Regions from separate parts of the Planococcus dechangensis genome, predicted to be linked through region 1. Evidence: riboswitches for the same ligand, from Rfam matches in the RefSeq annotation. Region 1 holds a riboswitch; the other holds the start of a gene.
The links. A riboswitch is a leader RNA that binds a small molecule or an ion and turns the genes downstream of it on or off. The one in region 1 is predicted to bind preQ1.
Positions count from the first base shown of each region.

Region 2: it holds a riboswitch for preQ1, as region 1 does, so the genes downstream of both, queF (preQ(1) synthase) here and queC (7-cyano-7-deazaguanine synthase QueC) in region 1, are expected to answer to the same signal.

Region 1 covers NZ_JBHSGL010000016.1:75,806-80,021, reverse strand. Annotated here, with positions in the region: gene ACFO5U_RS16750 (universal stress protein) at 274-774, shown strand; gene ACFO5U_RS16745 (NADP-dependent oxidoreductase) at 814-1,755, opposite strand; PreQ1 riboswitch class I at 1,860-1,903, shown strand; gene queC (7-cyano-7-deazaguanine synthase QueC) at 1,911-2,573, shown strand; gene queD (6-carboxytetrahydropterin synthase QueD) at 2,570-2,995, shown strand; gene queE (7-carboxy-7-deazaguanine synthase QueE) at 2,992-3,699, shown strand; gene ACFO5U_RS16725 (zinc ribbon domain-containing protein YjdM) at 3,775-4,101, opposite strand; gene ACFO5U_RS16720 (universal stress protein) at 4,186-4,216, opposite strand, start outside.
Region 2 covers NZ_JBHSGL010000002.1:288,145-292,360, reverse strand. Annotated here, with positions in the region: gene ACFO5U_RS01985 (endonuclease/exonuclease/phosphatase family protein) at 1-810, shown strand, start outside; gene ACFO5U_RS01980 (queuosine precursor transporter) at 863-1,495, opposite strand; gene queF (preQ(1) synthase) at 1,508-2,002, opposite strand; PreQ1 riboswitch class I at 2,099-2,146, opposite strand; gene ACFO5U_RS01970 (cytochrome P450) at 3,436-4,216, opposite strand, start outside.

The DNA of each region.
Region 1 (4,216 bases):
TGTGAAATAATAAAATGATGCAATCTTTCAGTATTTGAAACCACATCCATTCTACCAGATTCTTTTGAATTGTGCTCTCTTATTTTCTTTATAAAAGAGATATATTTTTATTGGTAGAATTTCAGCCGAAGCCGCAGAATGCAAGATCTAAAAGTATTTCACAATAATTAACAAAAAACTAATTATAAAAATTTTAAGAATTTTCATCGATTAGGGAGGAACAATTCACATGTGCCTCGAAAGTTACAGTATAGACAAAGGAGGAATGCTGAGATGACATTAAAGTATAATCAAATTATGGTAGCGGTAGACGGTTCTAAAGAAGCGGAATGGGCTTTCAAAAAGTCCATCGGCATCGCCACACGGAACCATGCGACATTGAATTTAGTGAATATTATCGATACCCGTTCATTCGCCGCTATCGAAGCCTATGACCGCTCGATTGCAGACCGGGCGCAAAAGTTTGCTGAAGACCTGCTCGGGGATTATAAAAAAGAAGCCGAGGCTGGCGGCGTTGAAAAAGTCAACATCGTCGTTGATTACGGTTCTCCGAAAACGATGATTCCGCGTGAACTTGCAGAAAGAGTTGAAGCGGACTTGATCGTTTGTGGTGCGACCGGCTTGAATGCTGTCGAACGCTTCCTAATCGGCAGCGTATCCGAACATATTGTCCGCTCTGCGAAATGCGATGTGCTCGTCGTACGTACGGACCAGGCACAAAGTGATGCACCGGATGATTATTATTCGGAAGAACGCTCCGGCAAACCGGAATAAGACAAACAAAAGCACGCGGCCATTGATGCCGCGTGCTTTTTATGTTTCTTTCACCTTGATGACGATCTTCCCTCTGGCGTGGTGCGTTTCACTCAATTCATGCGCTTGGCGGACATCTTGTTCCGTCAAATGAAACACATGGCCCACCTCCGGCCTCACTTCCCCAGTGATGAACAAATCAGCGAGTTTCCTCAATTGCGCACCGTCCGGCTCCAGCCAGAAGCTGTTGACGGAAATGCCGAATTGTTCTGCTTTTGTTTCATCCGGCTGTCCTGCAATACTGACGAGCCTGCCACCACGCTTCAATACGCCATAGCTTTTCTCCAAGGTTTCTCCACCCATCGTATCCAAAACAAAATCGAAATCCTCCAGCACTTCCGAGAAATCTTCTTCGTGATAGTCGATAACGCGATTCGCACCGAGTGAAGTGACCAGTTCGTCGTTTTTATCGCTCGCTGTCGTCGCTACAAAACAGCCGATGCTGTTGGCGATTTGGATAGCCATGCTGCCGACGCCGCCTGCACCAGCATGGATCAGTACTTTCTCGCCTTTTTTAATATGGCCGATCTCCACCAGGCATTGCCAAGCCGTGAGCCCGGTCAGTGGAATAGCGGCCCCTTGTTCAAAACTCATGATTTCCGGCATTCGGGCCAGCAAGTTTTCATCAACCGGCACGAATTCCGCGTAGGTGCCTTGACGCGTCGTCGCTGGCCGGGCAAACACGCGGTCCCCAACATGGAAATGAGTGACCTGCGAACCGATCTCGCGGACGACGCCTGCTACATCCCATCCGAGAATAATCGGAAATTCCCAAGGCAGCATGTCTTTTAGGTAGCCTTCCCGCAGCTTCCAGTCGATCGGATTGACCGAGGTCGCATGCACTTCGACAAGCACTTGATTTTCGGCAATGGATGGTGTTTCAACATCCCGTTCTTTTAATTGCTCTTTCCCTCCATACTGATCTATGACAATCGCTTTCACTCGCAGCCACCCCTTCCATTTTAGTTATCTATACCCTTTTATGGCTTTACTACACACGAAAAAGCGCCATTGGTATTTCAATTATGCTATTATGGAAACTGTTTCATAAAGAGGTTCGCAAACTCCCTCTCAAAAAAACTAAGGAGCTGTAAGTCATGAAGAATGAAAAAGCTGTCGTTGTATTCAGCGGCGGACAAGATAGCACCACTTGCCTGTTTTGGGCACTTGAACAATTTCAAGAAGTGCTCGCTGTCACTTTCGATTATGGGCAGCGCCATGCCCAAGAAATCGATCACGCCAAACGCATTGCCGAAACACTCGGCGTCACGCTTCAAGTACTCGACCTCGGGCTGATCAATCAATTGTCCGCTAACGCCTTGACGCGCGATTCAATCACCGTAACGGGCCAAACGGACGGCTTGCCTTCGACATTCGTGCCGGGGCGCAATCTTCTGTTCTTATCCTTTGCCGCCATCTATGCCGATGCATTCGGTGCGCGTCATTTGGTGACGGGCGTCAGCGAGACCGACTTCAGCGGCTACCCCGACTGCCGCGATACATTCATCCGCTCGCTGAATGTCACCTTGAATTTGGCGATGGACAAGCAATTCATCATCCATACGCCACTCATGTGGCTCGATAAAGCAGGCGTTTGGGAATTGTCCGACGAGCTTGGCGCTTTGAAATTCGTCCAAACCGAAACATTGACTTGCTATAACGGGGTAGCCGCTTCAGGATGCGGAACATGCCCAGCATGCGTGCTGCGGAATGACGGGTTAGCTAAATACTTAGGCGAAAAAGCTGGTGACGAGTCATGATGCAGCAATTTTATCCTTCAGTCGCACACGCTTTTCGCTTTGAATTGAATAAAGACATGCATTTTTCTGCAGCCCATTATATCCCTGCAGAACAAGCGGGACAGTGTGCGCGCATGCACGGCCATACGTATACACTTAATATCACGATTGGTGGCAACGAGTTGAATGCGACCGGTTTTCTAATCGATTTTAAAGAGTTGAAAAACTTGATCCATAGACGCTATGACCATACGGTGTTGAATGACCACGCCGAATTCACCGAAACGTTTCCGACGACTGAACAACTCGCGGAACAAATATTTCTCATGACACAAAAAATGCTCGACGGGACCGACAACCAGCCGCGCTGCCTCCAGGTCATAGTCCGGGAAACCCCGACAAGTTATGTCGTTTATCGCCCATCGAAGGAGGAGTCATTATGAAGATTCCGGTAATGGAAATATTTGGCCCGACAATCCAAGGCGAAGGCATGGTCATGGGGCAAAAAACGATGTTCGTACGGACTGCGGGCTGTGATTATTCTTGTTCGTGGTGCGATTCCAAATTTACGTGGGACGGAACAGGAAAAAGCGTCATGATGACCGCACCGGATATTGCCGATCAACTGGACGAACTCGGAAAACAGGCATTTTCCCATGTCACCTTATCCGGCGGCAATCCGGCGCTTCACAAAGGCATTGGCGAATTGGTCGCCTTATGCCAGGAGAATGGCTGGCAAACAGCGGTCGAAACGCAAGGAAGCATCTGGCAAGATTGGCTATTGGAAATCGACGAGGTCACCGTTTCTCCCAAGCCACCCAGTTCCGGGATGATTTTAGATTACTCGAAACTGGATGCGATGCTTGGAAAACTTTCTTCAGCCAAAGCCAGCTTAAAAGTCGTTGTCTTCGACGAAGAGGATTTTTTCTTTGCCGAACAGCTTCACTTGCGTTACCCGGCATTTCCGTTCTTTTTGCAAGTCGGGAACGACGATACAGCGACTACCGACGATGAAAAGCTGACACAGCATTTACTGGAACGTTACCAATGGTTGATCGACCAGCATCTATCTTCCACTGTCATGAACGACGCCAAAGTATTGCCACAGCTTCATACATTGCTGTGGGGCAACAAACGCGGTGTGTAAGCGCAAAAGGGTGTTCATCCATTAGATGAACACCCTTTTTGCTTGCTGCTATTTTCTTGATGCACCCAAAATCGGCTATGCTTTTTTGACAAACTCGGATTTCAGCTGCATCGCGCCGAATCCATCGATTTTGCAATCGATGTTATGGTCGCCTTCAACCAGACGGATGCTTTTCACTTTGGTGCCGATTTTTAATGTGTTTGAACTGCCTTTCACTTTCAAATCTTTGATAACCGTCACTGCATCTCCGTCTTTAAGAATGTTGCCTACTGCATCACGTACAGTCTCCACTTCTTCAAGGTTTGGATTCCATTCATGAGCGCATTCTGGGCAGACGAGCATATCGCCATCTTCGTACGCATATTCAGAACCGCATATCGGGCAGTTCGGCAATTGCACCATTCTTATATCCTCCAATAATTATGCCTAATCGTTCAGCATGTCTAGTTCATTATACCAGACGGTCCAAGGTTTATCAGTGCTCCATTATTTAACGACAAGGACAGGGCATTCTGCA
Region 2 (4,216 bases), on a different contig from region 1:
ATGTCGTTCAATATTGCACACGGAATGGGTATGGACGGCAAAGTGGATTTGGAAAGAACCGCGCGCGTCATTGAAGAGTCGGGTGCCACGATTGTGGCATTGCAGGAAGTCGACCGTTATTTTTCAGACCGGAGTTTTTATATCGATCAGGTCGAATGGCTTGCTGAACGGCTCGGGATGTATGCTGCATACGGCGCCAATCTCAATCAGGCCTCGGATAACAATGAACGGCCGAACCGCCAATACGGCAATGCCACATTAAGCCTCTATCCGATCAAGTATGCAGAAAACCACTTTTTGACACAAGTCGTCACCGAAGTTTACAACAATGAACAACGCGGTGTGCTAGAGGCAGTTATTGAAGTGGATGGAACGTACCTCAAAGTATTAAACACTCATTTGTCGCTGAAAGATGAAGAGCTTGAAGTTAGTGTGCAGGAATTATTGGACATCTCCGGGAAAAGCCATTTTCCAAAAATCATTGCGGGCGATTTCAATGCGCCGCCGTCTCACCGGCATTTGCATTCCTTACACCGTTTGCTGACAGATGTCTTTTTGAAAGCGAAAAATGGCGATGCGAACACTTACCCATCTCCTTACGAAAACAATGAAACCGGTGAATCGTTCCGTCCGATGACAAGGATCGATTATATTTTTGCCGACCATGGATTCGAAGTGCATAGTGCGCAAACGATCGAAACGGCCGCATCGGATCATTTGCCGATTGCAGCGGAGCTTGCATGGACGAAGAAAAACAATCAGGCTGCTGTCTTACTGCCAGTTACACAGCCCTTTAATCAAAAAAACTAATATACGAAATGCCGCCATCCAGGAACGGATGGCGGCATTATTAGTTTTTAGGCTATTGAGCGAAGCTGTTTTGACTTGCAGTTTTCGATCGGCGTGCAAGTTTGACGAGCAAATAAACGAGCGGAGTATCGGCTGCTGCGACGGCCCACTTGAACAAATACTGCGTAAAAACCATCGCCACTAAGGCTGCGAGCGGCATCGTGCCGTAAAATGCGATGGTGATAAAAATGGCGGTGTCAACCAATTGGCTGACCATGGTCGACGCGTTATTACGCAGCCATAGCTTGGATTCGCCATTGCGTGCTTTCAACTTGTGGAATATGGTGACATCCAAGTTTTGGCTAATGAAATAAGATACCAGGCTTGCCAGCGTCACCCGAAACCCGGCGGAGAAAATCGATTCAAACGCTTCTTGGTCCGCGAAAAACGGCGCGGATGGCAAATGGATGGCGGAAAAGATGAACACCAATGCAGCGATTTGAGTGAAAAATCCAGCCATGACCGTCTGGCGCGCCGCTTCTTTGCCGTACACTTCGGCGATCGTATCGGTGATCGGGAATGTAAAGACGTAGACGATGACCGCAGCCGGCAGCACCGCCCATTCACTGATGGAGAACAACTTAACAGCAAGGATATTCGATAAAATGAGAAGACCGACAAAGGCGCCATTCAAATAAAGTAACATGAGCGGATCTCCTTAACGGTTGGTGATCGTTTCCGGGTTCATGTCGTGATTCATCATCCGGTACGTCGCCATTTCTTCGTATTTTGTGCCGGACTTGCCATAATTTGTATATGGATCGATCGACAAACCGCCGCGCGGGGTGAATTTGCCCCATACTTCGATATAGCGCGGGTCGAGCAATTCGATCAAGTCGTTCATGATGATGTTGACGACATCTTCATGGAAATCGCCGTGGTTGCGGAAGCTGAACAAATATAGCTTCAAGGCTTTGCTTTCGACGAGCTTTTTATCGGGGATGAAGCTCAAGTAAATCGTCGCGAAATCCGGCTGGCCGGTTTGCGGGCACAGCGAGGTGAACTCCGGGCAATTAAATTTAACGAAGTAGTCGCGCGTGTGGAGATTGTCGATCGCTTCTAGGATGCCTGGATCGTATTCGAATTTGTAGCGTGTGTTCTGGTTGCCGAGCAAAGACAAATGCTCGAGTGTATCTTCGTTTCTTCCTGCCATATGTGTGGCCTCCTTCAAAATGGCCGACTGGGGGAGAGCTATAAAAAATTCGGACAAACGAAAAGCCGAATCGCATGTGGATTCGGCTTGATTTCAAAATCCATAGTTTTTTATAGAGGGTGGAATGCTATGAACCTCTCCCGTTGCCGGGTTATTTAATTTCCTGCCTTATCGTATAAGATGGACGCGATTCTGTCAATTGTTGGTTTGTTGGAGCTTAGCATCTGCAAGTTGCGGATCATATAGTTAATAAGTTAAGACATGTGAAATGAAAAGAAGTGATTGAAAAAGCTTCCACTTTTCGACTGCGTTTCAGGAGGGCTGCTTGAGGCTCGCAGGATGCGAGTCATGCAACTGATGCGACAGGACGTCGCGCTTTCAGCTGCCCGGGTGTGGGGCGGGTGTTGAGCCAATGTGCGGCAAAGAGCATCGCACATTTGTCTCGCCAGCCCGCGCAGTCCCCCAGGCGTCGTCCCCTTCCACTCCGTCTCTAGTTTTAAAGTGGTGGATAATTTCTTTAATCCATTCAATGTCGAATGGAGAAAAGCATCCTACTTTGTAGCTCAAGTCATCTTGGCTATGAATAAAACCTAATTAGTTCTAATCCACTAACCAGATTTCTAGTTCAGGCACCAATTTGCTAGATACTGCGTCATAGGAAGCGATTCCCCCGCTAGCCGGCAACTCCATAAAGAAGCAGATCTAGCTACACGCACCCCAATCCATGAAATCTCTCAGCCGCCAAGCGCCACGGGTGAGCCGACGCCGGAAGACAGGCGTTCTTCCTGGCTTGCGGCAAGAGGCCAACCCAGAGCAGGGCGGCGACTACCAAAATCAAGCTCAATTAAAGAACAGGAACGATTCCACAAGCAAACCCTCGCTATCCTCACATTCGCCCGATCCGGGAAGCGATTCCCCCGCTAGCCGACAACTCCATAAAGAAGCAGATCTAGCTACGCGCACTCCAATCAATGAAATCTCCCAGCCGCCAAGCGCACACGGGTGAGCCGACGCCGGAAGACAGGCGTTCTTCCTGGCTTGCGGCAAGAGGCCAACCCAAAGCAGGGCGGCGACTACCAAAATCAAGCTCAATTAAAGAACAGGAACGATTCCACAAGCAAACCCTCGCTATCCTCACATTCGCCCGATCCGGGAAGCGATTCCCACACTAGCCGGAAACTTTATATAGAAGCAGATCTATCTACACGCACCCCAATCAATGAAATCTCCAAGCCGCCAAGCGCACACGGGTGAGCCGACGCCGTAAGACAAGCGTCCTTCTTGGCTTGCGGCAAGAGGCCAACCCGAAGCATGGCGGCGAATACTAAAATGAAGCTCAACTAATGAACAGGAACAATTTCACAAGAAAATCCTCGCTATCTTTTTTCCAGCAAATTAAAAAGGCTAGAGACAGAATCTCTAACCTTTCATTATCAATGGAACGGGCACCCTGATTGCACAGTTGTATTCTTCTGTTCATGATAGAACACATTGTCCGGGCGGGCTTTCACTTTCTTCACGTCTTTTAAAATCAAGCGGCTCTTCGGCATCGTCGGCATACGGGACATGTCGTAAGAGAGATCTTGTTCTGGAATGGTATAGTTCAAGTTTTCCGCAAAGTATTTGAAGAACGATTGCATGACCATGACAGTCATCCACTCACCTGCACAGCGGTGTCCGGTATGATGGTCGCCGCCGCCTTGCGGTACGAAGGAGAACGGGCTGCCATCCCATGTACTGAAGCGTTCCGGGATGAATTCGTCGGCGTTGTCCCAAGAATCCGGGTGGCGGTTTGTGCCAAACAAATCGAGGATGACGCGCATATCTTTTTTGAAATGAACGTCCTGCCATACGAAATCCTTTTTGACAATCGCTGCCATGACAGGCGCGAAAGGATAATAACGGCGCACTTCCTGCGCGAAGTTATGGCTGTAGTTGTCTTTATCCGCTTGTAGTTTGCCGCGTGTTTCCGGATGGTCGTTCATCGCCATGACACCGAAAACGATGAAATAGGCTGTCGCAATCATCGGGCGGTAAGCATTGTTCAAGTCGACCGCTGCGGTATTGAGGTCGAGCAATTTGCCATCAGGCGTGCGGTGATGGGCGATGATATAAGCTGCCGTGTAAGGCGGTGGATTGTATTCACCTTTGCGGATTTCTTTGATGATTTTCTTGAGCCACTCTTCATGGAGTTTGCGTGCTTTCATGCCTTCA